One region of the Enterobacter sp. CP102 genome, then DNA from elsewhere that is predicted to be linked to it. Evidence: predicted binding sites of a transcription regulator. Region 1 holds the regulator's gene; each other region holds the start of a gene.

Evidence for each region. Region 1 encodes CRP, which controls carbon source genes, mostly activating them, when cyclic AMP is high. Its sites were predicted from a motif close to ATGTGANNNNNNTCACAT; they were not measured.
Region 2: rhaS (HTH-type transcriptional activator RhaS) is a predicted target of CRP. The motif match lies at 5,555-5,572, and genes of this name have one in related genera.
Region 3: azuC (stress response protein AzuC) is a predicted target of CRP. The motif match lies at 7,100-7,117, and genes of this name have one in related genera.

The regions. Positions count from the first base shown of each region.
Region 1 is NZ_CP104014.1:4,346,994-4,357,764, reverse strand. It holds gene tsgA (MFS transporter TsgA) at 1-561, opposite strand, end outside; gene ppiA (peptidylprolyl isomerase A) at 840-1,412, shown strand; gene N1249_RS20655 (putative adenosine monophosphate-protein transferase Fic) at 1,518-2,102, shown strand; gene pabA (aminodeoxychorismate synthase component 2) at 2,133-2,696, shown strand; gene N1249_RS20645 (aspartate aminotransferase family protein) at 2,783-4,003, shown strand; gene N1249_RS20640 (YccS/YhfK family putative transporter) at 4,060-6,147, opposite strand; gene crp (cAMP-activated global transcriptional regulator CRP) at 6,205-6,837, opposite strand; gene N1249_RS20630 (OsmC family protein) at 7,148-7,552, shown strand; gene N1249_RS20625 (phosphoribulokinase) at 7,640-8,509, opposite strand; gene N1249_RS20620 (YheU family protein) at 8,541-8,759, opposite strand; gene N1249_RS20615 (hydrolase) at 8,756-9,778, opposite strand; gene mdcA (malonate decarboxylase subunit alpha) at 10,007-10,771, shown strand, end outside.
Region 2 is NZ_CP104014.1:4,678,167-4,688,937, forward strand. It holds gene cpxA (envelope stress sensor histidine kinase CpxA) at 1-922, shown strand, start outside; gene yiiM (6-hydroxyaminopurine reductase) at 976-1,650, opposite strand; gene sodA (superoxide dismutase [Mn]) at 1,722-2,342, opposite strand; gene rhaT (L-rhamnose/proton symporter RhaT) at 2,633-3,667, shown strand; gene rhaR (HTH-type transcriptional activator RhaR) at 3,668-4,516, opposite strand; gene rhaS (HTH-type transcriptional activator RhaS) at 4,590-5,426, opposite strand; gene rhaB (rhamnulokinase) at 5,728-7,197, shown strand; gene rhaA (L-rhamnose isomerase) at 7,194-8,453, shown strand; gene rhaS (rhamnose ABC transporter substrate-binding protein) at 8,606-9,592, shown strand; gene N1249_RS22140 (sugar ABC transporter ATP-binding protein) at 9,641-10,771, shown strand, end outside.
Region 3 is NZ_CP104014.1:2,866,247-2,877,017, forward strand. It holds gene araH (L-arabinose ABC transporter permease AraH) at 1-469, opposite strand, end outside; gene araG (L-arabinose ABC transporter ATP-binding protein AraG) at 484-1,998, opposite strand; gene araF (arabinose ABC transporter substrate-binding protein AraF) at 2,075-3,067, opposite strand; gene N1249_RS13600 (DJ-1/PfpI family protein) at 3,384-3,941, opposite strand; gene N1249_RS13605 (non-heme ferritin-like protein) at 4,492-4,995, shown strand; gene N1249_RS13610 (anaerobic C4-dicarboxylate transporter) at 5,153-6,496, shown strand; gene N1249_RS13615 (DUF2766 family protein) at 6,576-6,827, opposite strand; gene azuC (stress response protein AzuC) at 6,935-7,018, opposite strand; gene N1249_RS13625 (MFS transporter) at 7,232-8,650, shown strand; gene N1249_RS13630 (RpiB/LacA/LacB family sugar-phosphate isomerase) at 8,723-9,361, opposite strand; gene N1249_RS13635 (YecR-like lipofamily protein) at 9,638-9,976, shown strand; gene ftnA (non-heme ferritin) at 10,180-10,677, shown strand; gene N1249_RS13645 (YecH family metal-binding protein) at 10,715-10,771, opposite strand, start outside.

The DNA of each region.
Region 1 (10,771 bases):
CGCCGGGAATTCACAGCCGAAGGTCAGAATAAAGATGGCCACGTACACCAGGCCAATGCAGGCATAAACCCAGTACCACTCAATGCTGCGTGCCAGCAGAACGGCGGCCACCATCGGGAAGATCATTCCGGCCATGCTGAAGAAGGAGTCGGTAAACAGCAGGCGTGCGCCGCGCTGACGCCCTTCATACATATGGGTAATCAGGAACGTACCAATAGACATCGTAATACCGCTCACCAGGCCCAGTACGAACATGGCGGCGGAGAACAGGGCGATGCTGTGGCTCAGCATCAGGCCCGCCACGGCGGCGACCATCAGCACAAAACCAAAACGCAGCTGCGTTTTCAGCGGGACGATTTCCATCAGCCAGGCATTCAGGAAGATAGAGATCAAAATACCTGCGTTCAGGAAGGTGAAGGTGTTACTCATACTGGAAACGGGCAGCTGGAAGTAGTCTGCGATGTTCCCCATCACCATCCCGGTGACGATCACCAACGCGCCAGTCAGGGCGTAGGAGAAGAAGCTGATCCATGTGAGCTTGATGCGATTGCTGTTAGTCATGTCTGGCCTGTTCAGAAAAAGAAAAGCGCCCAGGGGGCGCTGAGAGCGGGCAGATTTTAGTCGCTAAAGTGATCTATTCCTATCTTTTAAGGGTAATGATTGCTTCATTGCAGTTTTTAGTGTGATCTAAATCACACTAATGGGCGGTATAACCAATCGTTTGCGCGGTAACAACTGTTTCAATTTCGTAAAATTAGGTAAAAGGCTGGTCTCCGTTCATACTGCTCTTTAGAATCAAGCCATTCGCTTTTTATACTGCGCTTTGTTAAGGAATTCTCATGCTCAAATCAACACTGGCGGCTGTCGCAGCTGTGTTTGCTCTTTCTGCCGTCTCCCCTGCTGCGCTGGCAGCAAAAGGAGACCCTCACGTCCTGCTGACCACCTCCGCCGGGAACATTGAGCTGGAACTGAATAGCCAGAAAGCCCCTGTTTCTGTGAAAAACTTCCTCGATTACGTGAACAGTGGCTTTTATAACAACACCACGTTCCACCGCGTGATCCCGGGCTTTATGGTGCAGGGCGGTGGTTTTACAGAGCAGATGCAGCAAAAGCAACCTAACCCGCCAATCAAAAACGAAGCGGACAACGGCCTGCTCAACACCCGTGGCACCATCTCTATGGCCCGTACTGCGGATAAAGACAGCGCAACCAGCCAGTTCTTCCTCAACGTTGCGGATAACGCCTTCCTCGACCACGGTCAGCGTGACTTCGGGTACGCGGTATTTGGTAAAATTGTGAAAGGGATGGACGTGGCGGACAAAATTTCTCAGGTGCCAACCCACGACGTAGGCCCATATCAGAATGTGCCGTCCAAACCGGTTGTGATCCTTTCTGCAAAAGTTCTGCCGTAATCTTTCCTGCGCGGGCATTCTTTGCCCGCGTTTCTGACCCTCCCTGCGAAAGCGCGTTTTGCTGCTTATACTTGTGGCAAACGGACATATTCAGGGAGGCGTTAAGTGAAAAAACTCACCGACAAGCAAAAATCCCGTCTCTGGGAGCAGCAGCGTAACGTCAATTTTAAGGCCAGTTGTCTCCTTGAAAAGGGTCATGGCCCTTCAGTTCCCCAGATTGAGATGCTGGAACTTGGGCCTTCAGCACCTGGGTTGCCCCATCTGTGCCTTATTCACCGCCATCTGTATCGCAGAGAGATGAAACGGGCAGGCGAATACCGTACGGACGATATTTTCAAAGGTGACATTCCTTTTTGCCATTTCGAATACATCGAGAAGATGGGTAATGAATTGATGGCGGCACTGGAAAACGACCGGTACCTGGTGGGTCTTCAGAAAGAGGAATTTATCGAGCGGATTAGCCATTACTATTGTGAAATCAATATGCTGCATCCTTTTATGAGCGGCAATGGTATTGCCCAACGCATTTTCTTTGACCAGTTGGCCATCCATGCGGGCTACGCGCTGGACTGGCGCGATATCGATCCTGAGCAGTGGGTCGTAGCCAACCAGAGTGGTGCGATGGGCGATTTAAGCGCGTTGACTGCCATCTTTAGTAAAGTGGTGAGCGAAGCGCGCGAAACTGAGTAGAATAGGGCGCCTTTTTGTTGTGGAGCCGCCATGATCCTGCTGATAGATAACTACGATTCCTTTACCTGGAACCTGTACCAGTATTTCTGCGAACTGGGTGCGGAGGTGGTGGTCCGCCGCAATGACGACATCACCCTTGCTGATATTGAAACGCTTGCCCCGCAGAAAATCGTTATCTCACCGGGGCCCTGTACCCCGTCAGAATCAGGCATCTCTCTGGACGTGATAAAACAGTATGCCGGTAAGCTGCCGATTCTGGGCGTTTGCCTGGGGCATCAGGCGATTGGTCAGGTGTTTGGGGCGACCATCGTGCGTGCGGCAAAAGTGATGCACGGCAAAACGTCACCCGTTACCCACAACGGTACAGGCGTATTCAGCGGATTAAATAACCCGTTAACCGTAACGCGCTATCACTCTCTGGTGATTGATCCGCCCACGCTGCCAGCGTGCTTTGACGTCACCGCCTGGAGCGACACCCGCGAAATTATGGGTATTCGCCATAAGGAATGGGATCTCGAAGGCGTGCAGTTCCACCCTGAGAGCATCCTGAGCGAGCAGGGACATCAGCTGCTGGCGAATTTCCTCAATCGCTGAATTTTTATTGCCTTGTTGTGATTTTTTATGCATATTTTGTGATTATATTTTCACAATCAATGTGACATAAAATGGATGGGCATGACATGGCAACTGAACAATCAGCAATTACCCGCGCGACATTCGATGAAGTGATCCTGCCGATTTATGCACCGGCTGAATTTATCCCGGTTAAAGGGAAGGGCAGCCGCGTATGGGATCAGCAGGGTAAAGAGTATGTTGATTTCGCGGGGGGGATTGCGGTGACGGCGCTCGGTCATTGTCATCCTGCGCTGGTGGAGGCGTTAAAAACCCAGGGCGAAACCCTGTGGCACACCAGTAACGTCTTTACCAACGAACCTGCGCTGCGCCTGGGGCGCAAGATCATCGACGCGACCTTTGCTGAGCGTGTGCTGTTCATGAACTCCGGTACTGAAGCCAACGAAACGGCCTTCAAGCTGGCACGCTACTATGCTTCAACCCGTCATAGCCCGTACAAAACCAAAATCATTGCCTTCCATAACGCCTTCCACGGGCGTTCGTTGTTTACCGTCTCCGTTGGCGGGCAGCCGAAGTATTCCGATGGCTTTGGCCCGAAACCGGCCGATATTATCCATGTACCGTTTAACGACCTTCACGCGGTAAAAGCGGTGATGGATGACCACACCTGCGCGGTAGTGGTCGAGCCGATTCAGGGTGAAGGCGGCGTAACGGCGGCAACGCCTGAATTCCTCAAAGGCCTGCGCGAACTGTGCGATGCGCACCAGGCGCTGCTGGTGTTTGATGAAGTCCAGAGCGGCATGGGGCGTACCGGCGATCTCTTTGCCTATATGCACTACGGCGTGACCCCAGATATCCTGACCAGCGCCAAAGCGCTCGGCGGCGGTTTCCCGGTCAGTGCGGTACTAACCACGCAGGATATCGCTTCCGCGTTCCACGTGGGTTCTCACGGGTCGACCTACGGCGGCAACCCGCTGGCCTGCGCCATTGCCGGTGCGGCATTCGATATCATCAACACACCAGAAGTGCTGAACGGCGTTAATGCGAAGCGCGAGCGGTTCGTGAAACACCTTCAGCAGATTGATGAGCAGTACGATGTGTTCAGCGAGATCCGCGGAATGGGGCTGTTAGTGGGTGCTGAGCTGAAGCCGCAGTACAAAGGTCGTGCGCGTGATTTCCTGCACGCCGCAGCTGATGAAGGGGTGATGGTGCTAAATGCCGGGCCGGACGTGATGCGTTTCGCGCCGTCGCTGGTGATTGAAGACAAAGACATCGAAGACGGGTTAAACCGCTTTGCGGCGGCGGTCGAGAAGATCGTCCGGGGATAACCTGATTGCCCGGCGGCGCTGCGCTTGCATGGGCCTACAATCCAGCCGGACGTGATTCAATACGGCGTGCGCTTTAATATCCGCGTTAGCCAAATTCCGTGATGCGGACGCTGACGCCATGCCACCGACGAAATGGTGTGCATGGTGCTCAGATGCCCGAGGATGCGCTGCAAATGCTGCTCCAGGGTGCTCATTGGGCCATGCGTCAGTGTTTCCGGTGCTTCAAGAATGTTCGAATCTCCCGCCTCTCCCGGCGCGTCGTACTCCAGACGCTGCTGACATCGCTGCAGGGCAATCTCACAGGACTGCAAATAGCGCTGCGCCAGATCGGGTGTCAGCATGGTGTGCTCGCGCGCCAGCGTGGTCATGGCGTTAATGTGCTCGACGATAAACTGGCTGTGCGTTACCCACAGTTTCATGTCTGCCAGATAGTGGGAATTAAAGCCCGGCTCCTGCATCGCCTGGTTGAGTGAGTTAAACAGGGCGTTATGCGCCTGGTTGACTTTCATGCGTTGATACGCCAGTGGCGAAGGCTGCGGGTCGTCGCTCAGGATCAGGCGTATCGCTTGTTGATCTGCTTCCAGCGCATCGTGGGCGTTCTGGCGCAACAGCCCGCTTTGCCACTGCGGCCAAAGCCAGACCAGGCCGCCAAAGGCAATCAGGCAGCCAATCAGCGTGTCGACCAGGCGGGCGATAATAAACTGTTCGCCATTGAGCGTGAGCAGTTGCAGGGTATATACCGCAGTGACCGTAAAGCCCACCATCGCCCAGCCATAGTTCTTGCGAATAATCAGATAACTCACCATGGTGATCGCCAGCATCCCCAGCAGCGTATAGCCTTCTGGTACGTGGAAGTGCAGCGTCACGCCGGCAATGATTAGCCCCGCGATTGTACCGCCTGCCCGGTGCAGAATGCGCACCCGCGTGGCACCATAGCCGTTCTGCGTAACAAACAGTACGGTCATTAAGATCCAGTACGGTTTCGGCAGGTGCAGCGCGACGCCCATCAGGCTGGCGGCGCTGAGCATCACGCTGATACGCGCGGCATTACGCAGCGCGGCAGATTTCAGAGACAGATAGCTTTTCAGGGCTGGCAGCAGCGGCAGACGCTTTTGTTTATCGGCCATCAGGTCACGCGGGTAAAGCGGCCGCTGAGTCCGCAGGACGCGGGAAATACGGCTGAAGTGCCACGCCGCAAACTGGCCCACCGGGTTATCCGCGTGCTGATGGGCAATTTTCTCCAGCGCCCCGAGCTGCTTGTCCATGTTAAAACGCGTGGGATAGCGGTGATACAGGATATCGTCAGCCAGGATGCGCAGGCGCGCTGCCACGGTTTGGGCATTCCAGCGGATCACCGCCTCGGCGTGGCTGCGCTCGACCAGCTTTTGCACCTCCTGCGGATGATGCAGGCTCACAGAGATATGTTCCTGCAAATCCAGACCCACCTGGAAGATACGCAGCAGCCGCTTATAGTCATGATTTTTATTGGCGGCGAGCATGTGCAGCTGCTGGTAACACTGGCTAATCAGATCCACGACTTTTTGCTGGCGCGCCAGCAGCGGCGGCAGCGATTTTTCCGGGTCCGTGTGCTGAGTGAGCAGGGTGTACTTGGCTTCGCAGTAGTCGGCAAGCTGCACGTAGAGCAGGCTGAGCGATTCACGCAGCGGTTGTTCGCGCCACAGGCGGAACCAGATCCAGTTAAACACGCCGTACCACAGGGTTCCCAGCGCGTAGATCAATAGCGGCTCCCATACCGGCATATTCCCCGCGAGGCTCAGCGTGAAGATGGCGGCAATCAACGATGCGGGCAGCAACCGGGCATGTAGCGCGCTGATTTCAGCGGTTACGCCCAGCGTCATGGCCAGCACGGTCAGGATCAGGGGGAGCGGAATATCACGGGCAAGCAGCAGTTGCACGGCGAGGCTACAGCCTGCAAACAGACAGCCGCCAATAATCAGGCGTTTGAAAAAGCGTTTATGCGGAGTGTCCAGACCCGCAATGTTGCAGCAGGCGGGAACCAGGGAAAACAACAGACCTTGTTGCAGATGGCCCAGCAGCAAACCCACGGCCACAGGAAGGCACAACACCAGCGTTTGTCGCAGTGCGTAGTTAACTTCCGGGTGATAAATTAGCCTGCGCCACATGGGGAGTAGAGACAAAAACGGCGTGACACCTTGCGATGGCACGCCGTTTGACCGGAATTAACGTGTTCCGTAAACCACGATGGTTTTACCGTGGGCGGAGATCAGGTTCTGGTCTTCGAGCATTTTCAGAATACGGCCTACTGTTTCACGGGAGCAACCCACGATCTGACCAATTTCCTGACGGGTAATTTTAATTTGCATTCCGTCCGGGTGGGTCATTGCGTCTGGTTGTTTCGCCAGGTTCAGCAGGGTCTGAGCGATACGGCCCGTTACGTCCAGGAAGGCGAGGTTACCCACTTTCTCAGACGTGACTTGCAGGCGGCGAGCCATCTGCGAAGAAAGACGCATCAGGATGTCAGGGTTAACCTGAATCAGCTGACGGAATTTCTTGTAAGAGATTTCGGCCACTTCACACGCGGTTTTTGCACGAACCCAGGCGCTACGTTCCTGGCCTTCTTCAAACAGGCCCAGTTCACCGATGAAATCGCCCTGGTTCAGATAAGAAAGGATCATTTCTTTCCCTTCCTCATCTTTGATCAGCACTGCCACCGAGCCTTTGACGATGTAATACAACGTTTCCGCTTTTTCACCCTGGTGAATCAGCGTGCTCTTCGATGGGTACTTATGAATGTGGCAATGAGACAAGAACCATTCGAGAGTCGGGTCTGTTTGCGGTTTGCCAAGCACCATGCGCTGTTATCCTCTGTTATAAGCTGTCACCAGAGTCATAAGATGCATCCAGACTCTGGGGTTGCAATCGAATTCTTACCCATACCCTGGGAAGTCGGCTGTCGTAATATTCGCAGCCAGTAAAGTTTGATGTCCTCTGCATACATGTGTAACGTCAATGTATTACTGTAGCATCCAGAGTGTTTTAGCATAGCTTTTGTCGCGTGTCTCCTGGTGTCTCGCTTCAGCATGATGCAGGTCGCCTTCCGTTGCGAGAAATGTAACGTACGCGTAATCTGTCACCAAAAATGCAACGTTGGAGTTAATGAATATGCAAGCGCGTGTGAAATGGGTTGAAGGTTTAACGTTCCTGGGCGAATCCGCTTCCGGACACCAGATTTTGATGGATGGGAACTCCGGCGATAAAGCACCAAGCCCAATGGAGATGGTGCTGATGGCGGCAGGTGGTTGCAGCGCGATTGACGTGGTGTCGATTTTGCAAAAAGGTCGTCATGACGTGACGGATTGCGAAGTTAAACTCACTTCTGAACGTCGTGAAGAAGCACCACGCCTGTTTACGCACATCAATTTGCATTTTATTGTGACCGGCAAAGAGCTGAAAGACGCTGCGGTATCACGCGCGGTGGATCTTTCTGCGGAGAAATACTGCTCTGTGGCATTAATGCTGGAGAAAGCGGTAAAAATAACGCATTCGTATGAAGTGATCGAGGCGTAATGTTGTGGCGGGTGGCGCTGCGCTAACCCGCCCAACAAAAGCACGCACGTAGGCCCGGTAAGCGTAGCGCCACCGGGCAAAACGAGCTTATGCGATCTGCTTCCCTTCCATCAGCCGCTGCACCAGCGGTGTCATAATCAATTCCATCGCCAGCCCCATTTTCCCGCCCGGCACCACCAACGTATTCATGTGAGAAATGAACGAGCCTTGCAGCATAGCCAGCAGCCAGGGGTAGTCAATGCCTTCGAGATTACGGAAATGGATCACCACAAAGCTCTCATCCAGTGACGGGATACTTTTGGCCGCAAACGGGTTGGAGGTATCTACCGTCGGCACGCGCTGGAAGTTGATGTGGGTGCGTGAGAACTGCGGCGTCAGGAAGTTAATGTAATCTTCCATCGAACGAACAACCGAATCCATCACCGCTTCGCGTGAATGACCGCGCTCGCTGATATCGCGCGTCAGCTTCTGGATCCACTCCAGGTTCACAATCGGCACAACGCCGACCAGCAGGTCCACGTGGCGTGCCACGTCATGCTGCGTGGTCACCACACCGCCGTGCAATCCTTCATAAAACAGCACGTCGGTAGGTTCAGGAAGCGGCTGCCAGGGAGTAAAAGTGCCTGGCACCTGGTTCCAGGGAACGGCTTCGTCATAGGTGTGCAGATACTTGCGCGACTGGCCTTTGCCGCTCAGTCCGTATTCTTTGAAGGTTTGCTCCAGCAGACCGAAATCGTTGGCATCTGGCCCAAAATAGCTGATGTGTTTGCCGAGATCGCGAGCTTTGCGGATCGCCATATCCATTTCAGGGCGGGTGTAGCGGTGAAAGCTATCGCCTTCTACCTCTGCGGACCGTAAATTCAGTTGCGCGAAAATCTTGCGAAAGGCGAGGCTGGTGGTGGTGGTACCCGCACCACTTGAGCCTGTAACGGCAATAACCGGATGTCTGGCAGACATAGCAACTCCCTGACTGGAATAGTGTTAAAGGTCAGTCGTGAAAGGCATTGCGGGGCATGATATTGACCGTTTCGTGCAGCTCAGACCATACCAGCACCACCTCGCCACTTTTGAGCTGGCGCTTTACATCGTTGACCTTTTGTTCAAGCGAACGTTCTTGTTCACCATAATCTGTGCCTTCGCGTAATACAAAGCTTTCAATAAGATTATCGAGCGTTTCGGGCGCCAGATCTTGCCAGGGGATAATCATTTTTTACCGTCCAGAAAAGCGGTTAACCAGGCTGGAATACGTGTTTCCAGCCACATCCGCGGGCGTCTCAGCGTGCCGCCGACAAAGCCAACGTGGCCGCCATGTTCGGTCAGCTGATACTGCACGTTGGAGGGCAGAAATTCCTGCGCGGGGATGGAGTGATGATCCATGAACGGATCATCTTTCGCATGGATGATAAGCGTCGGTTTGGTGATTTTGCTCAACAGCGGCATGGCGCTGCACTGGCGATAGTAATCTATCGCATCGGCAAAACCGTGAATTTTGGCAGTGATCAAGTCGTCGAACTCGCGAATACGGCGCACCTTCTTCAGCTGACGCAGGCTCACCGGCAGGGTGTCCGGGTAGGCTTTAAGCTTACGCGCGGCATTGGCTTTCAGCAGGTTGAGCAGATAACGCTGATACACCCGGGAAAAACCTTTTTCCATATGGTAGCTGCACTGCTCCAGCATAAACGGGGCAGAGACAATCACCGCAGCATCCAGAGGAACCGTGTCGCCCTCTTTTGCCAGCAGGCAGGCCAGCATGTTTCCGCCCAGCGAATAGCCCACGGCCGCCGTGGGCACCGTACCAAAATTGTCGCTCAGCCAGTGTAAAAACCAGGTGCCGTCTTCGGTTTCGCCTGAATGGTAGATGCGCTTCTGGCGATTTGGCTCGCCGCTGCACCCACGAAAATGCATCACCACGCCGAGCCAGCCATGCTCTTTCGCCGCCTGGATCAGACCATGTGCATATGGGCTGTACAGGCTGCCTTCCAGACCGTGAAACACCACCAGACGGGGTTTATGTTTAGCCTGCTCCGGCTCTTCGCTCCAGGCGAGATCCAAAAAGTCCCCGTCCGGCAAGTCCAGACGTTGCCAGTGTGGGGTGAACTGCACCTTGCGGCGGATAAGGCGCGGCAACATGGTCTGCAAATGGCGGTTGGCTACGCCACGCATGGGCACAAATTCTGCGCTCTCTTCGGCTGCAATGTCGAAGTCTGATGGGATGATTTGGGTCATAACGGCGATGCTGATTCTTGTCAGTTATTTACTATACCTTCCGAATTGTACCCCGTTTAGCCTGTTTTTCCGAAACATGAACTGATCCCGATCACAAATCTTTACGCTGATTATTACTCTCAGGCTAATGATTAGTCTCTACGCTTAATTGATGCGTTTCTCACCAGAGTGCACACTTTATTCAGCGTTAAGCAAATCAAAATGATGTGCTGAATCAGGAGGTTAATAATGTTATCTGGGCAAACACCCACCCGGCAATGGAACACCCGACGCAGTGAAAAAGCGCGTCGTCTGGCGTCCGTACCGGTGCAGGGCAAGGTACTGCCAACCGGCGATCTTGTCGCCATGCTGGAAAAACTGATCGCCCCTGGCGACAAAGTCGTCCTGGAAGGCAACAACCAGAAGCAGGCGGATTTCCTTTCCCGTTCACTTGCTGAAGTGAACCCGCAAATCGTCCACGACCTGCATATGATCATGCCAAGCGTCGGCCGTAGCGAACATCTGGATATCTTCGAGAAAGGTATCGCCCGCAAGCTGGACTTCTCCTTCTCCGGGACGCAAAGCCTGCGTATCTCGCAGCTGCTTGAAGACGGGCAACTCGAAATTGGGGCCATCCATACTTACATCGAGCTTTATTCCCGCCTGTACGTAGACCTCTCGCCCAACGTGGCGCTGATTGCCGGTTTCAAAGCCGACCGCAAAGGTAACCTCTATACAGGTGCCAGCACCGAAGATACGCCAGCCCTGGTAGAAGCCGCAGCCTTCCATGATGGCATCGTCATCGCACAGGTGAACGAGCTGGTGGATGACGAGTGCGACCTGCCGCGCGTTGATATTCCGGGTTCCTGGATTGATTACGTGGTGGTGGCGGACAAGCCATTCTTTATCGAACCGCTGTTTACCCGCGACCCGCGTCTCATCAAACAGGAACACATCCTGATGGCGATGATGGCGATTAAAGGCATCTACGCGGAACACCAGGTACAGTCCCTG
Region 2 (10,771 bases), 330 kb from region 1:
CTCCCAGTCTGACTTTATCAACCTGCTGTTTGACCGTCCGCTGCTGCTGCTGATTGTCACGATGCTGGTCAGTTCACCGCTGCTGCTCTGGCTGGCGTGGAGCCTGGCAAAACCGGCGCGTAAACTGAAAAATGCCGCCGACGAAGTGGCGCAGGGTAACCTGAGGCAGCACCCTGAGCTGGAATCCGGGCCGCAGGAGTTCCTTGCCGCAGGCGCCAGTTTTAACCAGATGGTGAGCGCGCTGGAGCGCATGATGACGGCGCAGCAACGGCTGCTCTCGGATATCTCGCACGAGCTTCGCACTCCGCTCACGCGACTCCAGCTTGGCACCGCGCTGCTGCGTCGCCGCAGCGGTGAAAGCAAAGAGCTGGAACGTATCGAAACGGAAGCGCATCGTCTGGACAGCATGATCAACGACCTGCTGGTGATGTCGCGCAATCAGCAGAAAAACGCGCTGGTCAGCGAAACGGTGAAAGCCAATCATCTGTGGCATGAGGTGTTAGACAATGCCGCATTCGAAGCAGAACAGATGGGCAAATCCTTTACCGTCAACTTCCCGCCGGGGCCATGGCCGCTGTACGGTAACCCCAACACGCTGGAAAGCGCGCTGGAGAATATTGTGCGTAACGCCCTGCGCTACTCGCATACGAAGATTGAGGTGGCGTTCTCGGTGGATAAAGACGGGATCACCGTCATTGTCGACGACGATGGTCCAGGCGTAAGCCCGGAAGATCGCGAGCAGATTTTCCGTCCGTTCTACCGTACCGACGAGGCGCGTGACCGTGAATCTGGCGGTACCGGGCTGGGTCTGGCGATTGTTGAAACCGCCATGCAGCAGCACCGCGGTTGGGTGAAAGCCGACGACAGCCCGCTGGGTGGGTTGCGGTTAACGCTGTGGTTGCCGCTGTATAAGCGTTCGTAGCAGTTTGTGCCGGGTGGCGGCTTCGCCTTACCCGGCCTACATTCTTCCGTGGGTTATTTACCCCACAATCTCCGCGAATTATCCTCGATCTCACCGCTAATGCGGCGCTTCTGCATCGTTCTGGTCCAGCTGGTCGATAACCCCGCCGCCGACAGCAGGCGATGATACTGTTCATCGTCAAACGGCATATGCCAGGCAATCGCACAGGCGTCGTATACCGAGACATCACTCAGGCGTGACGCCAGCTCCAGCGGCGCGTCGGCAGAAACCTGCCCTGCCAGCACCACGCGGTACAGCCAGCCGGTTTTGCCCGCCGTTTGCAGCCGGGCCGACATATCGCTGATGCCGAAATGGTAATTCAGTTTGAAGCACGGTGAGCGCGGTTGCGTCACCTGAATCAGGGCATCACCCCAGCGGAAAATATCACCGATAAAGACGTTGTTCTCGGTCAGCCCTTCGGTCGAGAGGTTCTCGCCAAACGCCGGTGCAACAAACAGATCGGCCTGTTCGGGGAACTCAGCAATCCAGTGCTGATAGTGTTCGCGCGGATAGTGGCACAGCGCGCGCTCAGGCCCGCCGTGGATTTTCTTTTCGGCCTGCTCGTCGCCCGCCAGCCCGAGGTCGGTTAGCGTCAGTTCGCCGTCAACCTGAATTTTAGCGATGGCGCTCGGGCGGCTGCCGTCATACTCCCTGACCTTGCCTGTAAACACATTCACCGGGTAATGCATTGCTGCCTCCATTACGCAGATACAAAAAAAGCGAGTCATCAGACTCGCTTCTCACAGGCGTCAATGCAACCTTATTTTTTAGCGGCGAAACGCGCTGCTGCTTCGTCCCAGTTAACCACATCCCAGAATGCTTTGATGTAGTCAGGGCGACGGTTCTGGAATTTCAGGTAGTAAGCGTGTTCCCACACGTCCAGGCCCACGATTGGGAAGCCAGATGCGCCAGAAATTGCTTCACCCATCAGCGGGGAGTCCTGGTTTGCGGTAGAGACAACAGCCAGTTTGTCGCCTTTCAGTACCAGCCACGCCCAGCCAGAGCCGAAACGGGTAGCAGCAGCTTTTTCAAACTCAGCTTTGAAGTTGTCTACAGAGCCGAAATCGCGCTCGATAGCCGCTTTCAGGTCGCCCTGCAGGGTAGTACCGGTTTTCAGGCCTTTCCAGAACAGGCTGTGGTTAGCGTGACCACCTGCGTTGTTACGCAGAACGGTTTTCTTGTCAGCTGGCAGCTGGTCAAGTTTGGTGATCAGCTCTTCAGCAGACAGGTTTGCGAACTCTGGCAGGCTTTCCAGCGCTGCGTTCGCGTTGTTCACATAAGTCTGGTGATGTTTAGTGTGATGGATTTCCATCGTCTGCTTGTCGAAATGCGGTTCCAGTGCGTCGTAGGCATACGGCAGGGATGGCAGTGTATAACTCATAATCCTCTCCATTAGTGTCGGGCGGCACAGCTGTTAATGCCGCGTAAGCAGTTGGTTCATTATAGTTAATTAAATGATATTGAAAATGATTATCAATGCCGTAGTTTTTATAAGGTTATTCACCTTTCGCAACAATCCCGAAATTGTGAGTCTGCTCACGCGGTTAACGCGTTAATTGCCATTTAAAACCAAATTGCGGCAACCTTCTGAAGGTTCCTAATCCGCCTAATTTTTACACTCATCAAGTCGGCGGGAAGCCTCCGACATATAAAAACGATGAGGATGTAAAAATGAATCATGCGATTACGATGGGTATTTTCTGGCATCTGATAGGCGCAGCCAGTGCGGCCTGTTTCTATGCCCCGTTTAAAAAGGTTAAACACTGGTCGTGGGAAACCATGTGGTCCGTTGGGGGTACCGTCTCCTGGCTTATCCTGCCCTGGACCATTAGCGCCATGTTGTTGCCCGATTTCTGGGCTTACTACTCTTCTTTTAACGCCTCCACGCTGCTACCGGTGTTTCTGTTCGGTGCGATGTGGGGTATCGGTAACATCAACTATGGCCTGACCATGCGCTACCTCGGCATGTCGATGGGCATTGGGATTGCCATCGGTATTACGTTGATTGTCGGTACGCTGATGACGCCGATCCTCAACGGTAATTTCGATGTGCTGATCCACACCCAGGGCGGGCAGATGACGCTGCTTGGCGTGCTGGTGGCGGTGATTGGTGTGGCTATCGTGACCCGCGCAGGCCAGCTCAAAGAGCGCAAAATGGGCATTAAGGCCGAAGACTTCAACCTGAAGAAAGGTCTGGTGCTGGCGGTGATGTGCGGCATTTTCTCCGCAGGCATGTCCTTTGCGATGAACGCCGCCAAACCGATGCATGACGCCGCTGCCGCGCTGGGCGTAGACCCGCTGTACGTTGCGCTGCCAAGCTACGTGGTGATCATGGGCGGTGGCGCGCTGGTGAATCTGGGCTTCTGCTTCATTCGTCTGGCAAAAGTGAAGAATCTGTCGGTAAAAGCTGACTTCTCGCTGGCAAAACCGTTGATCATCACCAACGTGCTGCTTTCTGCTCTCGGCGGCCTGATGTGGTACTTGCAGTTCTTCTTCTACGCCTGGGGTCACGCCAGTATTCCGGCGCAGTATGACTACATGAGCTGGATGCTGCACATGAGCTTCTACGTGCTATGCGGCGGGCTGGTGGGTTTGATCCTGAAGGAGTGGAACAATGCCGGGCGTCGTCCGGTGGGCGTTCTGAGCCTGGGCTGCGTGGTGATTATTATCGCCGCCAACATTGTTGGCCTCGGCATGGCGAACTGATTACGCCGCCTTTCGACTGCGATGACGCCACTGAACCGGCGTCATCCCCACCTCGCGATTAAACACCACCGAAAAGTAGTTACTGTCCTCAAAACCACAGCGCATCGCCACTTCGCTGACCATCAGCTCCGTGTGTTGCAGCAGATACTGAGCATGGCAGATGCGCAGCTGGCGCAGATAGTGGTTCACCGTCATTCCCGTCTGAGTGCGAAACTGCTGGCGCAACGCGCGCTCGCTGCACTGCTCCTGCTCGCAGAATTTCTCCAGCACAAAGCTCTTGTTGAGGCTGCCGGCGAGGGTGGTAATGAGCTTGTCCAGCAGCGCTTCCTGTTCACTCGCAGAAGGGTTATCGGTGGCATAGCGATAGCGTTTGAGTGTCATAACCAGCTGGGCGAAAAGCAGTTCCGCCATCGGGTGGGCAAGCGGGTCGGCCTTCTGGCTCTCCTGTTCCAGCAGGGAGATCACCTGACGCACCTGGGTCATACCGTTGCTGCTTAAACGCCAGTGCGGTGTGCTGCTGGCATCGTTAAACCCGGGAATATGCGCGGCCCAGTCGACGTTGAGCTTGAGCCTGTCAGGGCAGTAAATCACGTTCTGCAACACCAGATCGTTTACTGAGGCGTAGGAATGTTTGTCTTCAGCGCGGATATAAAACAGGTCGCCGCGCGTAATGCGATAGGGCCGGTCGTTGAGCACGTGTAAGCCATTTCCCCGCCACACCAGCACCAGCTCGCAAAACTCGTGCGTGTGTTCGGCAAAAACGTTTTGCGGATAGCGATCGGCCACCGCAACGGACTGGCCGGCGGAGGCAAAAAAATCATTTTTGCGAAGGATTAACTGAGCAGCCACACCACAACCTCAACGGCGAATAACCTGACATTATTAGCTTTTTTGCGGCAAGAAAAGGGTGACTGCCCTCGCGTTACTGAAGTGATGCGTCCTTACCCTGGCGAATATCGCGCGGTGACCAGTTAAATTCCCGGCGAAACAGGGTCGAAAAATGGTTACTGTCGCCAAAACCGCAGCGATAAGCGATATCCGTGACGCTTTCGTCAGTATGGCGCAGCAGGTGGCGCGCTTTGATCAGGCGCAGGCGGTTGAGGTAGCGCTGCGGCGTGAGCCCGGTGTGATGTTTGAGCTGGCGATGCAGGGTGCGCAGCGATAACGAGAAATCATCTGCCAGCGTTTCCCAGCTGATATCCTCGGCAAAGTGGTCTTCCAGCCAGGCCATCAGTTGATTCAGCCGCGCATCGTTATTTTCCAGCCCTTCCACCAGGCTACTGCGACGCAGCAGTACCAGTAACTGCATAAACAGCAGCTCGCGGGTGGCGATGACATGCGTCTCCTGCCCGTCTTCACTTTTTTCCATCTGATTAACCAGCTGGCGCACCTGTTGCAGCGTGGCCTGATTTACCCGCCAGTGCGAAGGATAATGCCCGTCCTTCTCCTGCGGTAGCAGCTGGTTAAGCCCCGAAAGAAACTGGAACGCATCCGGGGAACGGTAGAGGACATTAGTCAGACACAGGTTGTCCGTATGTTCATACAAGTGCCTGTCGTGGTCGCGCACAAAGCACACCGTACCGCCGCTGATGGTGTACGGCTGGCCGTTAAACACGTGGATCCCCGTACCGTGTTCAACAATCACAATTTCATGGAAATCATGATAATGCTCCGGAAATGCAGCCTGTGGGAGCCGTGGTTCAATCGCGACAGGCGAACCTCCCGAAGGAAAAAAATCCACGCTGTGTAGTACGGTCATAGCAGCCCCCACCGATGAGAAATGTTCTCAAAATAGTAATTAAGGCTCTTCAGACTCACCTTAAATTTTCGGCAGCAAACCTCGCAAAAGCTGTCCGTTTTTCAAGAAACAGATGGAAAGATCAGGAAATGCGGCAAGCGTCACATTGCCTGCAAAGCCCGCCATTACTGGAAACTGTGAACTCCCTCACGTTCATCTTTGCTTTCTTGCCAGCCCCGGTTTTCGCCTGTCAGTAACGAGAAGGTGACTTTTTCTTCCCTTTCTTACACTCATCCCCAATGACTTAAAGAGGGACCCGAACATGACATTTCGCCATTGTGTGGCAGTCGATTTAGGCGCATCCAGCGGCCGCGTAATGCTGGCCACATATGACTGTACCCAGCGCACACTTTCGCTTCGTGAAATGCACCGCTTTGTTAACTGCCTGCAAAAGCAGGATGGTTTTGACACCTGGGATATTGATGGCCTGGAAGCCGAGATCCGCATCGGGCTGACGAAAGTCTGCGATGACGGGATCCGTATCGATAGCATCGGCATTGATACCTGGGGCGTGGATTATGTGCTGATTGGCAAGAACAGCGAGCGCGTTGGCCTGCCCGTTTCGTATCGCGACAGTCGTACCGATGGCGTAATGATGCAGGCTATCGAACAGCTCGGCATGGCGAATATCTATGGCCGCTCAGGCATTCAGTTCCTCCCTTTCAATACGCTCTACCAGCTGCGCGCGCTGGTCGACACGCAGCCGGAACTGGTGGCGAATGTCACTCATGCTTTGATGATTCCGGATTACTTCAGCTACCGCCTGACCGGCAACATGAACTGGGAATACACCAACGCCACCACAACTCAGCTGGTCAACATCAATTCCGATAACTGGGACGAACACCTGCTGAACTGGACGGGCGCATCCGCATCCTGGTTCGGCACGCCAACCCATCCTGGTAATGTGATCGGTCAGTGGATGTGCCCGCAGGGCAATGAAATCCCGGTGGTGGCCGTTGCGAGCCACGATACCGCCAGCGCGGTGATTGCCTCACCGCTCGCCAGTAAGGACGCCGCCTACCTCTCTTCCGGCACCTGGTCGCTGATGGGCTTTGAGAGCAAAACGCCGTACACCAGTACCGCCGCTCTGACAGCAAACATCACCAACGAAGGCGGTGCGGAAGGCCGTTATCGGGTGCTGAAAAACATCATGGGTCTGTGGTTGCTTCAGCGCGTGCTGAAAGAGCAAAACATTACCGACCTGCAGCGCCTTATCGCCGATACCGCCGCGCTACCGGCATGTCGATTTCTGATTAACCCAAACGATGACCGTTTTATTAACCCGGCGCACATGAGCGCGGAGATCCAGGCCGCCTGCTTCGAGGCCGGACATGCCGTGCCATCCAGCCCCGCTGAGCTGGCACGCTGCATATTCGACAGCCTGGCGCTGCTGTATGCCGATGTACTGAGCGAGCTGGAAGCCCTTCGCGGTAAGCCATTCACCCAGTTACACATCGTGGGCGGTGGCTGCCAGAACCAGCTTTTGAACCAGCTTTGCGCCGATGCCTGCGGCATCACCGTGGTGGCAGGCCCTGTTGAAGCCTCCACGCTCGGCAATATCGGCATTCAGCTGATGACGCTGGATGAGCTTTCAAACGTTGACGATTTCCGCTCGGTGGTGACAGCGAACTACAGCCTGACCACCTTCACACCCAATCCCTGCAATGAAATTGCCCGCTACCGGGCCCAGTTTCAGCAAAAACGACTGACTAAGGAGCTTTGCGCATGACCACTCAACTTGAACAAGCCTGGGACCTGGCTAAACAGCGTTTCGCCGCCGTTGGCGTGGATGTCGAAGAGGCGCTGAGCCAGCTCGACCGTCTGCCGGTGTCCATGCACTGCTGGCAGGGCGATGACGTCGCCGGTTTCGAGAACCCGGGCGGCTCCCTGACGGGGGGCATTCAGGCGACCGGTAACTATCCGGGCAAAGCGCGTAACGCGACCGAACTGCGTGCCGATCTGGAGCTGGCGCTGAGCCTGATCCCGGGGCCAAAACGCCTGAACCTTCATGCGATTTACCTCGAATCAAGCGAGCCGGTTGCGCGTAACGAGATCAAACCAGAACACTTTAAGAATTGGGTTGAGTGGGCGAAAGCCAACAAGCTGGGGCTGGACTTTAACCCGTCCTGCTTCTCGCACCCGCTGAGCGCCGACGGTTTTACCCTCGCCCATGCGGATGATGAAATTCGTCAGTTCTGGATTGACCACGTGAAGGCCTGCCGCCGCGTCTCGGCCTGGTTCGGCGAACAGCTTGGCACGCCATCGGTGATGAACATCTGGATCCCGGACGGCATGAAAGATATCACCGTTGACCGTCTGGCCCCGCGTCAGCGCCTGCTGGCCGCACTGGATGAGGCTATCAGCGAAAAACTGAACCCGGCCCACCATATCGACGCCGTAGAGAGCAAGCTGTTCGGCATTGGCGCAGAAAGCTACACCGTGGGCTCTAACGAGTTCTACATGGGTTATGCCACCAGCCGCCAGACCGCGCTGTGCCTGGACGCCGGTCACTTCCATCCAACAGAGGTGATCTCCGACAAAATTTCCGCCGCCATGCTCTACGTGCCGCGCCTGCTGCTGCATGTGAGCCGCCCGGTACGCTGGGACAGCGACCACGTCGTGCTGCTGGATGACGAAACGCAGGCCATCGCCAGCGAAATCATCCGCCACGATCTGTTTGACCGGGTGCACATTGGCCTCGATTTCTTCGATGCCTCCATCAACCGCATTGCGGCGTGGGTTATCGGCACCCGCAACATGAAGAAAGCGCTGCTGCGTGCGCTGCTGGAACCAACCGATGCGCTCAAACAGCTGGAAGCAAACGGTGACTACACCGCGCGTCTGGCCCTGCTGGAAGAGCAGAAATCCCTGCCATGGCAGGCGGTCTGGGAGATGTATTGCCAGCGTAACGATGCTCCGGCAGGCAGCCAGTGGCTGGACAACGTACGGGCATATGAGAAAGAGATTTTGAGCAAACGTGGATGAGTCATCCCGGCAAGAACCGACTGCACCAGGTAAACGCCCGGTGCAGTCGGCGTTAGAACTGTACCAATAAAAACATCGCGTCCCGCTGATTCAGACGGGACGAAAACCACCTGCAATCCCTACAACTAACTCAAGTCAGTGGAGTAAAAGCAATGAAAATAAAGACAAGCTTGATCCTCACCGTTGCCGCTCTGGCGTTGTCCGGTTCCGCTTTAGCAGAAGTCAAAATCGCCCTGGTGGCGAAATCACTAGGAAATGGATTCTTCGAGGCAGCGAACGTTGGCGCGCAGGAGGCAGCCAAAGAGTTAGGCGATGTAAAAGTCATTTATACCGGCCCAACCACCACCACCGCTGAGGCGCAGATCGAAGTGCTGAACGGGTTGATCGCCCAGGGCGTTGATGCGATCGCGATTTCCGCAAACGATCCTGATGCGCTGGTTCCGGTACTGAAGAAAGCGATGCAGCGCGGGATCAAAGTCGTTTCCTGGGATTCCGGCGTGGCAAAAGCCGGGCGTCAAATCCACCTGAACCCGTCCAACAACGCCCTGATTGGCGAAACCAACGTCAAGCTCGCTGCCGATGCGCTAAAAGCGCTGAACGTGGATAAAGGCGAAGTGGCCGTGCTGAGCGCCACGCCAACCTCCACCAACCAGAACACCTGGATTGCGGAGATGAAAAAGGTGCTGCCGCAGTACCCGTCCATCAATCTGGTGACCGTAGCGTATGGCGACGATCTCTCTGACAAGAGCTACCGCGAAGCGGTCGGTCTGCTGAAAACCTACCCGGATCTGAAAGTGATTGTTTCACCATCGTCTGTCGGCATTGTGGCCGCAGCCCAGGCGGTCAAAGACCAGGGCAAGATTGGCAAAGTGTACGTCACGGGCTTAGGCCTGCCGTCTGAAATGGCGGGCGCGGTGAAATCTGGCGCCAGCAAAAGCTTTGCCATCTGGAACCCCATCGACCTGGGCTACGCCGCAACCTATTTAGCGGATGACCTGGTGAAAGGTACGGCAACAAAAGACGAAGCCAGCATGGGTAAACTGGGCAAAGTGAAGCTGGATGCCGACGGTAACGGGGCGATGGCCGAGCCGTTCGTCTACGATGCCAGCAATATTGATAAGTTCTCGAAGATCTTTTGATCCTTTCCCCCTCTCCCGAGGGGAGAGGGAATACTATGGAGAACTATCATGACCCCATTGCTACAGCTTTCCGGCATCACCAAGATTTTCCCGGGTGTGCGTGCCCTTGAGAACGTCCAGCTTGAGCTCTGGCCCGGCAAAGTCACCGCCCTTATTGGTGAAAACGGTGCAGGCAAGTCGACGCTGGTCAAAGTGATGACCGGCATTTACCAGCCTGAAGAGGGCGAGATCCTCTATAAGGCAATCCCTATTCAGCTCCCGACGCCGGAATCGGCGCACAAGGTCGGGATCACCGCCATCCATCAGGAAACCGTCCTGTTCGATGAACTGTCGGTCACCGAAAACATTTTCGTCGGGCAATACCTCTATACAGGCCTTTTCAAAAAGCTCGACTGGCCAGAGATGCACCGCCGGGCGCAGGTCATCCTCACCCGTCTGGAAGTCCCCATCGACCCGCGCGCCACGCTGAAAACCCTGAGCATCGCCCAGCGTCATATGGTGGCGATTGCCCGCGCGCTGTCGTTTGAGGCGCAGGTGGTTATTCTCGACGAACCCACGGCGGCCCTTTCGCAGCACGAAATCCTCGAATTTTACCAAATCGTTGAACGCTTAAAGCAGGAAGGCAAAGCCATCCTGTTTATTTCGCACAAGTTCGACGAGATCTTTGAGCTTGCCGACCACTACACCATTTTACGCGACGGCGTGTTTGTGGGGGCCGGGGCGATGAGCGAGATAACCGAAGAGCGGATGGTATCGATGATGGTCGGGCGCGCCATTACCCAGACCTTCCCGAAAGTCGACTGCGAAAAAGGCGCAACGGTGCTGGAGGTGAAAGACCTGTGTCACCCGACCGAGTTCGCCAATATCACCTTCTCCCTGCGGAAAGGGGAAATCCTTGGCTTCTATGGGCTGGTGGGCGCCGGGCGTACCGAGCTAATGCAGGCGCTTTCCGGCGTCACGCGGCCATCGTCGGGTGAGATTGTCCTGAACGGCCACACCCAGCACTTCCGCCAGCCTGCCGATGCCATCAAAGCCGGTATCGTCTGCGTGCCGGAAGAGCGTCAGAAACAGGGCGCGATTATCGAACTGCCGATTGCGCAGAACATCAGCCTGCCGCAGCTCAGCAAGCTCAACCCGAATGGCGTGCTGCACGATGACCGTGAATGGCAGCTGGCCGAC
Region 3 (10,771 bases), 1.5 Mb from region 1:
CTTCAATCCCGACCGCTTTACCGTCAGAGATGATATAAGCCAGACCGCGCACAATTTGCATTGTCGCAAGGGTGGTGATCAGCGCGTTAATCTTAAGGCGCGCAATCACGAAGCCGTTCACCAGACCGCTTATCACCCCAAGCAGCAGCCCGGCAAAGACACCAATCCACAGGCTTTCGGTCATATTGATGACCACCGCCGTTGTGACGCCAGCACAGGCAATCACAGAGGCAACAGACAAATCAAAATCGCCGGACGCCAGGCAGAACAGCATCCCACAGGCCACCATGCCAGACATGGAAATCGCCAGTCCCAGCCCCTTCATATTAATGAAAGTGGCAAAGTTCGGGACAAACAGGGAACAGGCGATGAACAGGGCGGCAAAAACCACCAGCATCCCGTACTGATCCCAGATGCGGCCAAAACTGAATGCCGACTTTGGTGATCCAGATGTAGTAACAGAGGACATCATTAACTCCTTACTCAGGCGACAGCCTGGCTAACTTTAGGCATGGCGAGACTCAACGCCTGTTGTTCATTCGCCTGTTCATGAAGCAATTCACCGGCAATTTCACCTTCACGCATCACCACAATGCGGTCGGCAACCCCCAGCACCTCTGGCAGATCGCTTGAGGCGAACAGCACTGCCACACCGCGTTTTGCCAGTTCATAAATCACGTTATAGATTTCGTGCTTTGCCCCAACGTCGATTCCGCGGGTGGGTTCATCCAGCAAAATGACCTTCATATCTTCCGACAGCCAGCGGCCTAAGATCGCCTTTTGCTGGTTACCGCCGGAGAGGTTCATGATTAACTGCTCCGCCCCCGGAGTTTTAATATTTAACGACCGGATGTGATGATCGGCGTTGCTCGACTCCCAGCCATCGTTAATCAGGCAGCCAGCGCGGATAAACTTACGCCTTGCTGAAATGTTGATGTTGTCGCGCACCGAGTGCACAGGAATGATCCCTTCGGCTTTGCGGTCTTCCGGGCAGAGCATCATCCCTGCCCTGATGGCGTGGGCGGGTTTGCGGATATCGACCTGCTCGCCGTCGATAGTGACCTGCCCTTCGGTGATGCGCGTCCCGCCAAACAGCCCTTTCATTAGCTCGCTGCGCCCCGCCCCGACAAGGCCAAACAGCCCAACGATTTCACCGCTGCGTACCGATAATGAAATCGGCGTACGTACGCCAGGCGCTTTGACGTTATCCAGACGCAGGCGTTCAGGACCATACTCTCTGGATTTCCAGTGATAAATATCCCCCAGCTCGCGTCCGACCATCGCCTGCACCAGCTGATCGTGATTGACCTGCTGCATGTCGCTAAAGGTGCGGACATAACGCCCGTCTTTGAACACCGTAATCGCATCGCTGAGGGCGAAAATTTCTTCCATGCGGTGCGAAACGTACAAAATAATGCGACCTTCTTTACGCAGCTCGCGTATTACGCGGAACAAGTTTTCAATTTCGCGCGCAGAGAGCGAACTGGTAGGTTCATCGAAGGCAATAATCTTGGCGTTACGCGCCAGCGCCTTCGCAATTTCCACCATCTGCCACTGGCCAATAGAGAGATACTTCAGGGGCGTTTGTGGATCGACATCCAGCCCAAGGTGTTTTAATTGCAGCCCCGCTTCATAATTGAGTAGCGAACGATTTACCACGCCACTTTTGTGCGGGAGCTGGCCTAAATAGATGTTTTCAGCCACCGTCATTTCAGGGATCAGGTGCAGCTCCTGATAAATGATGGCCACACCCGCATTCAGTGCGGCTGTGGTGTCGGCAAATGCCACCTCTTCGCCGCGAATGGCAAGCGTACCGGTGGTTGGGGTGTAATTGCCGCTGAGGATTTTCAACAGCGTGGATTTCCCCGCGCCATTCTCCCCCATCAGGGCGTGAACCTGGCCGGCATAGCAATCGAAGCTGATATCGGTCAGCGCGTTTACACCGGGGAATGTTTTACCTATGCCGCGAAAAGAGAGATACGGTAAGGACTGTTGCATAACGACTCCGTGATTCCTGTAGTGTGTACGTCTGGCCCCTCACGGCGACATGAGGGGCACAATCACAGCGAATTACTTATGACTTACCGCCCAGTCCTTTTTTCGCCAGCTCCTCTTTGAAGTTATCGCGGGTGATCAGCACCACGTCGGTTACTTCGGTGAATTTCGGCGGTTCCGCCCCTTTGGTCACCCAGTTGTAGAGCATTTCACTGGATTTATAGCCGTGTACGTCCGGGCTTGGCAGCAAAGAGCCGTAGAAGCCGGTCGCCTGGGCTTTAGAGAGTTCGCTCACGGCGTCAACGCCGTTGATACCAATACCGATAACGTCTGGTGCTTTGAAGCCCTGGCCTTCTGTTGCACGCACACCGCCGAGCACGGTGTTGTCGTTCATACCGACCACCAGCCAGTGTTTCACTTCAGGATGCTGTACCAGCATGGAGTTAGCCGCATCAAACGCCCCCGGAATGTCGTTGGATTTGGTCGGCACTTTATAGATCTGTTTTTCAGGGAAACCGGCCGCTTTCAGGGCATCCATCGAACCGGTGGTGCGGCGGCGGGCAGTGTCCAGCTCATCCGCGGTAATGGCCATCACGCCTGTTTCTTTCACATCCCAGCCGCGTTTTTGCATCTCTTTATAGAGTTCCTGGCCCTGGCGTTCACCGATTTTGGTGGCTGCCATCATCACCAGCGGCACGGAGTCCATTGGTTTGCCTTTGGCATTGACGAACTGGTCATCAACGGCGATGACTTTCATGTCATAGCCACGCGCTTTTGCGGCAATCGCGGAACCGAGTTTTGGATCAGGCGTACAGATGACGAATCCTTTCGCGCCGCTGGCTGCCAGGCTATCAATGGCATTCAGGGTCTTTTCACCGTCCGGCACCGCAATTTTAATGACGTCAAACCCTAAATCTTTCCCGGCTTTATCAGCGAATTTCCATTCTGTCTGGAACCAGGGTTCTTCAGGTTGTTTTACCAAAAAACCGAGTTTTAAATTTTCTGCGATAGCGGATTGTGACATAACAGCAGCCAGTCCAACGGCCGCCAGAGCTTTAGTAAATTTGTGCATGGTAAACTCCAGCTTTAGCATTCTTTTCTGTAGGGAATATTTGCGTGCTTCTTATTTAATCGGACTTAAAACAAGGCATTAGCGCTTACCTTGTCATAAGCGTTAGTGCTGGTGATAGTTTTAGCGGGAAATTAATCATCCATAAGAGAGCGCCATCACACCGCAGAATTACAGTAATTGCGTACATAAATTCAGCGGAAAATGACATAAAAACGGCAGATATTGTCGGACAAATGAAAGACAGCTAAGCAGAATTATCCATAAGGTCAGCTAAGAAATCCCTGTAAGCCGGACGCCATAACGCCCGGCCAGAAAATTACCAGGCGTAATAGATGTGATCGGCGTGATCGCGCACCGGAATTTCGTCACCCAGCAGACGCGCAGAAAGGGTCAGCGCAAAATCAAAGGCGTGTCCAAGCCCTTTACCACTGATGAGATTTTTGTCCTCCACCACCGGCGCATCGACATAGACGCCGTCGCTGGCCTGCTGCCATAAATCACCGGAACAGACGTAACGACGCCCCTTCAGCAGGCCATTCGCGCCGAGCACCCGGGCGGCAGCAGAGCAGATCGGGCAGATAAATTTGCCGCTTTCATCATGCGCCGCGACAAAACGCAGGACATCCCTGTTGGCCGCCAGATTTACGCTCCCCTGCGGCCCGCCGGGCAATACGACGGCGTCATACAACGTATCGATACGTTCCAGCAACGTACTGTCTGCCACCATGGGGATATCGTGGTAGCTCACCACGGCACGAGACTCCGCACAGGCGAGCGTTTCCACTTCAATATTCATGCGACGCAGAATATCAATCGTAATAATTGCCTCTGCTTCTTCAAACCCTGGTGCCAGCAGCACCGCAACCTTAGCCATTTTTACCTCACCATTTAATAAAAAGATAAAACGATGTTTCATTTTTTCATAATGCGCGAGAACAAACTTCCGTTCGGATCACAGAAATAGGCACAGGGAAGAAAAATGATCTGGCGCAATTTTTCGATAACATCATATATTTTCGGAAAGATATATTGTTTTCCCATTGATTATCGCGCTGCACATTACACCCATCTCCTTGTTATTTTCTCATTGCGATAATCTATATGATAAATACTCAAAACCTTTAATTTCAATAAGTTAATAAACCATTAAATGTGTACTCATGTTTAGGTATTTAAACTATATTAAAATTTGTAATGTAACGTAAAATAAACAGTATTAAGAGTTTTCTTACTCCCCTGACAAGGGTATGCTTATTTGTATCGAACACAGGATGTGAATATTCGAGAACATTCAGTAAAAGCAGAATATCTCTATTCTGCCCTCCGTTATCGTGCGCTGATTACGTTGTGCGGTAAGCATCTACAACCTGCCGGGCCAGGTTAAGCAGCGGGCATTCATGCCCACAGTAAATAAGGATATTAGTATGACTACCCAAGCGATGATTCAGAAACTTAATGCCCAGATGAATCTGGAGTTTTACGCCTCTAATCTGCATTTGTATTTGAGCGACTGGTGCTCTGAGAACAGCCTCAACGGTACAGCCACCTTCTTTCGCTCCCAGGCGCAAAGTAATGTCACCCATATGATGCGTGTCTTTGATTTTATGAAACATGTTGGGGCTAATCCTATCGTTAAAGCCATCGACATGATGGAAGACGATTACTCCTGTCTGGAAGACCTCTTCCAGAAAACACTGGAAGAGTACGAACAGCGTTGCACCACGCTAAACCGCCTGGCGGATGAAGCCAGGGCGCAGAAAGACAGCACGACGCTGCATTTTTTGCAGGATATGGGCAAAGAGCAACAGCAGGATGGTGTGCTGCTGAAAACCCTGGCGGCTGAGATCCATAATGCGAAACGTGCCGGGTTATGCCCGGAGCAGACCGACCGCCATTTACTCGATATTGTGAATTACCAGCACCATTGATCCTGCTGCCTGCATCTTCTTCCCGGTGCAGGCGCCCTTCTTTCTTATCAACTCCCTGCTTTTTCTGACATTTAACAAATCAGATCTCGCTCCCAATGAATATCCCTACATCATGTAATGATTTGCGTAATTTCATTATCATCGACGAGGGAGCTTCATGATTACCATCGAGTTTATTGTCATTATCCTCTGCCTGCTGGCGGGAACACGGTTCGGCGGCATGGGTCTTGGCCTGATAAGCGGTATCGGTCTGTTCATTTTGTGTTTTGTCTTTGGTCTGCAACCGGGCAAGCCCCCGGTTGACGTGATGCTGACGATCCTGGCCGTTATTGGCTGTGCGGCCACATTGCAGACGGCAGGCGGCCTGAATGTGATGATGCAATTCGCCGAGCGGCTGCTGCGTAAGCACCCGCAGCACATCACGCTCCTGGCTCCTTTTACCACCTGGATGCTGACGTTTTTATGCGGGACCGGGCATGTGGTTTACACCATGTTTCCCATCATTGCCGATATCGCACTGAAAAAAGGCATTCGTCCTGAACGCCCAATGGCGGTGGCTTCTGTGGCCTCGCAAATGGCGATCACCGCATCTCCGGTGTCCGTGGCGGTGGTGTCTCTGGTGTCGATTCTGGGTGCGCAGCACGGAATTGGGCACGCCTGGGGGATCCTTGAAATCCTGGCGGTATCGGTTCCTGCGTCACTGTTTGGCGTGGCTATCGCGGCGCTCTGGAGCCTGCGGCGCGGCAAAGACCTGGCCGATGACGCGGAGTTTCAGGAGCGGATCAAAGACCCTAAACAGCGCGAGTTTATTTATGGTGGCACGGAAACGCTGATGAACCAGCGCTTCCCGAAACAGGCGTACTGGTCGACGTGGATCTTCTTTGCGGGGATTGCGGTAGTCGTGCTGCTGGGGGCGTTGCCAGAGTTGCGGCCAGCCTTCGACGTGAAAGGCAAAATGACCGCCCTTTCAATGAACCTGGTCATCCAGATGATGATGCTGATTGCCGGGGCCGTAATGTTAGTCGTCTGTAAGGTCAATGCGGCAACCATCTCGAACGGTGCCGTATTCAAAGCCGGGATGGTCGCGATTTTCTCGGTATTTGGCGTGGCGTGGATGAGCGACACCTTTTTCCAGGCGCACCTGGATGAACTAAAAATGGCGCTTGAAGGCGTGGTGAAAAGTCATCCCTGGACGTATGCCATCGTGCTGTTTCTGGTTTCTAAGCTGGTCAACAGTCAGGCTGCCGCGCTCACGGCCGTGGCGCCGATGGGGTTAATGCTGGGTATCGATCCTAAAATGCTAATCGCTTTCTTCCCGGCCTCTTACGGCTATTTTGTCCTGCCCACCTATCCAAGCGATCTGGCCTGTATCGGCTTTGACCGTTCAGGAACCACGCGCATTGGCCGGTTTATCCTTAACCACAGCTTTATACTGCCGGGGCTGATTGGTGTGAGTTGTGCGTGCGCGGCGAGTTATTTACTGGTGCAGACGTTCTTTTAAGGGCCTCTCCGGGCGACAGTTCTGTCGCCCTTCGACGTTTTTCAGAAAAGTGTTTCTAATTTCAAAACATCGGTTTATTTTAGTGAGACTCACCCTGCGGTGTGAATCGTAATTCGATTAACGCAATGGCTTTCTGGATAGCACGGAGCGTAACCGGGTCTGCCGCAGCAGGATGGCTGGTGAAATCGATGGTTTTCAGTTGGCTGGACATTTTTTCGCGCACTTCAACCGGCGCAATCACGTCCAGCACATCAAGGATTTGTTTGATAACCAACTGACATGCAACGACGTCAGACACCAGTTCCTGATCGGCGCTCAGGTTTTGAGACATAGGCTTTCTCCTTATTTAAAGGCAGCCATAGTAGCAAAACGTGGGCCCTTTCATCTCCCTCTCGTCGTTTACAGGCATAAAAAAACCTGCCGAAGCAGGTTTTTCCATCAGAACATAGCACCCGGTGGTACGTCTTTAAATGTGTTGCAGTAGTTAGCCCACATGCTTTTCAGGATTTTGCGCAGTTTCATTGTGATACTCCGGTAATTTGTTATGCAGGTGTTATTGTCAATGCGCTTATAATATGACCACCATCACAAAAATCAATATTTTTGTGACCTACATCACGATTATAAATCCACCTGTGCTGCCAGGTTGTTAAGAAAAATCGCGGTAAATCCGTAAGTTACGCACCTATAAATTCCAGTAAATTTTTATAATTTTTTTTGATACGGCAGGAAAAAATGAGTGAAAACATAACCGGCAAAGAGAGTCGGGGCTTGTCGCCTGCGGCGCTGTTGGTTGCCGGTGCTTTCTTTATGGAGTTTCTTGACGGCACGGTTATCGCCACAGCGCTGCCGGACATGGCAAAAAGTTTTGGCGTGCAGGCGGTTGACCTTAACATTGGCATCAGTGCGTACCTGATTACGCTCGCCGTGTTAATCCCCGCCAGCGGCTGGATTGCCGACCGCTTCGGCGCACGCAAGGTGTTCGCCCTTGCACTGGCCATCTTCACCCTGGCATCGGTATTTTGTGGCCTGTCTACGACGGTTGATCAGTTCGTCGCCATGCGTGTACTTCAGGGAATGGGCGGCGCGCTGATGGTGCCCGTTGGCCGCCTGGCCGTTTTACGCACCACACCAAAACACCAGCTTATTACCGCTATCGCCACGCTAACCTGGCCCGCGCTGGTTGCCCCGATTATTGGCCCGCCGCTCGGTGGTTTTATTACCAGCTATGCAGACTGGCGCTGGATCTTTTTCATCAATGTCCCGTTGGGTATCACCGCTATTATTCTGGCGCTGAAGATCATTCCCGACCTTCATGAAGATGCCCGTCGACCTTTTGACTTACCGGGTTTTGTCGCCACAACGGTGGCCATGGTGAGCCTGGTGTACGCGATGGAATCCATGGGGGGGCAGCATATACAGGAGGGACTGACGCTGCTGCTGTTAGCCATCGGCTCCGCCGCTCTGATCTTCGCCCTTCGCCATTTCCAGCGCGTGCAGTGGCCAATGATCCGCCTGGATGCGATGCAGGTTCCGACCTTTCGGGTAACGATGTACGGTGGTTCGCTGTTTCGCGCATCAATAAGTGCCGTCCCTTTCCTGTTGCCGCTGATGTTCCAGGTCGGGTTTGGCATGGACGCGTTTCATTCCGGCCTGCTGGTGCTGGCGGTATTTGTGGGGAACCTGACGATTAAACCGGCAACCACGCCGCTCATCCGCCGTTTAGGATTTAAGCGCCTGCTACTGATCAATGGCGCATTAAACGTGCTGGCGCTGCTGGCCTGTGCGTTTCTCACCCCGCATACGCCCGTCTGGCTGATTATGCTGATCCTCTATCTGGGTGGCGTGTTCCGCTCGATTCAGTTTACCGCCGTGAGCACGCTGGCTTTTGCCGATGTTCCGTCCGCCCAGATGAGCTATGCCAACACGCTGTTTTCCACCGCCACGCAGCTTGCCGTTGGGCTGGGCATTACGCTCGGCGCTATAGGTATTCGTATTGGCGAAAAGGTCAGTGATGCCATTGGGATGGTGGCGATACCCGGCATCAGCTTCCGGCTGGCGTTTGTGGTTATCGCGCTTATTTGCCTGGTTGGGATGTTTGATACTTTACGCCTGACCAAAGATGCAGGCAGCGCAGTGTCGGTGAAGAAATAAAAAAGCCCGATATTGCTTATCGGGCCTGTGATGCACACTGTTTGTCGGCCGGGTCATCCGGCCGGCACGGGATTAGCCTACAATCCCACGAACAAAGGCTTCAATCTCTTTGTCCTGGCAGTTTTCGAAGAAGCACTGCTGGAAACGCTGGCCGGTTACGGCGGTTTTCACCAGCTCAGGATCGATAGCGCGCAGGGTATCCAGATAATTTTCTTTCACCACCGCCGCTTTCACCTGGTTCAGGATCCCGGCGTTACGCACCTGCGGCTCTTTACGCTCTGGTGGATAACCTTCACCTTTACGGCCAGTAAAGGCTTTTTCGAAGATGAAGCGCACGTTCAGTTCGGCACCCCAGCCAAAGCCTTTGGCAAATGGCAGTGACAGCGCGTTACCGTTGTTGATCTGTGAAAACAGGAATGCGTCAGCCGGGTCAATGCAATACCCGCAGATAACGCCCGGGTGAATGTTCAGGGACATCAGCGCGCCCTGCCCTGTACCGCAGCCGGTCACCACGAAATCCACGGCTTTGGAATTCAGCAGAATGCTCGCCATAATCCCCAGGTGGATGTAGGTCAGATGATGATCGTTTTCATCACTCATCCCGACGTTATACACCGGGAAGCCTTTCTCATCGGCAACAGCGTTCAACTCGTTAAGGATGATGGCATTTTTACCTGCCTGGCTGTTTTCCATCATCAGTGCAATTTTCATCTTTACTCTCCTGAATGCGTTGCGGGGTAGCCCGCCGTGGATACCTGAAAACATCACCTTACTATCAAATAAACGTGCTTTCAAATTAAGTGAAAACTTGTTTTAAAAAACAGAAGCACGCTCACAAATTTGTGATGATTCAGCGCGAAACACGCGCCTGTGGCAGCTGTGTGGCACGCCGTTGCAAAGAGAAAGGCCAGTTTGTCTGGCTATTCCTGGCATTGCGTCAGGCATCTGCGGTTAGGATAACGTATCTCCATCTATTCAGAGCGATATATGAAAAAAGTATTCGTTGCCGCTACGCTCCTGTTACTTGCGGGATGTTCCGTCACCCGCAAGGCAGAAGTGAGTAACCTGGATGCACCAAACGGGATAGTCCGTCTCGACTACGGCCAGGCAATGCTTCAGAACGCCCATTATGATGACTACGTCACCAACGGCACCGCGGCAAAAGCCTGTCAAAGCATGGGTTATGCAACTGCCTCAGCCTACGGCCAGCCGATTAAAACCTGTACCCTGATCAGTGGTTCACTGTGCCTGAACGAAACCGTCACCATCCAGTACAAGTGCATGGGTTATGCCGTTAATCCAAACAGCGCGAATCCCTGGTATTAATCCTTACTGCCAGCGCTGACTGGCAGTATATTCAATTAAGAAAAAAAACAATTCGCATTAATATATATAAATGAGCGCCAATGCGTTTTATTCCCATTCGTATTTTTAATAAAAAGTTATTTATTTTACTTTTTGCAAATAATTAAATAACAAATTATAGTGTCGCTCATCGTGAACCAGAAATAATAAACCGGAGCTGCACCATGCTGAAAACTGAAATGATCGACAAGCTCAATGCTCAAATGAACCTTGAACTGTACTCATCCCTGCTCTATCAACAGATGAGCGCCTGGTGCAGCTATCACAGCTTTGAAGGTGCGGCAGCATTTCTGCGCCGTCATGCTCAGGAAGAGATGACGCACATGCAGCGTCTGTTTGATTATCTGACAGATACGGGCAGCCTGCCGCGCATTGCCACCGTAGAGTCACCGTTCGCAGAGTACGCTTCTCTGGATGAACTGTTCCGTGCTACCTACGAACACGAGCAGCTGATCACCCAGAAAATTAACGAACTGGCGCACTCAGCAATGACCAACCAGGATTATCCAACCTTTAATTTCCTGCAATGGTATGTTGCCGAGCAACACGAAGAAGAGAAGCTGTTTAAATCCGTGCTGGATAAATTATCTCTGGCGGGCAAATCCGGTGAAGGTCTTTACTTTATCGATAAAGAGCTTTCCACTCTCGATACTCAGAATTAATGAACATACGGAGCTGAATATTCAGCTCCGTACTGTTTTAATGGCGGCAAATTTTACTTTCGTGCGTTGAAAACCCTTCCGCAGCCGGAATAAA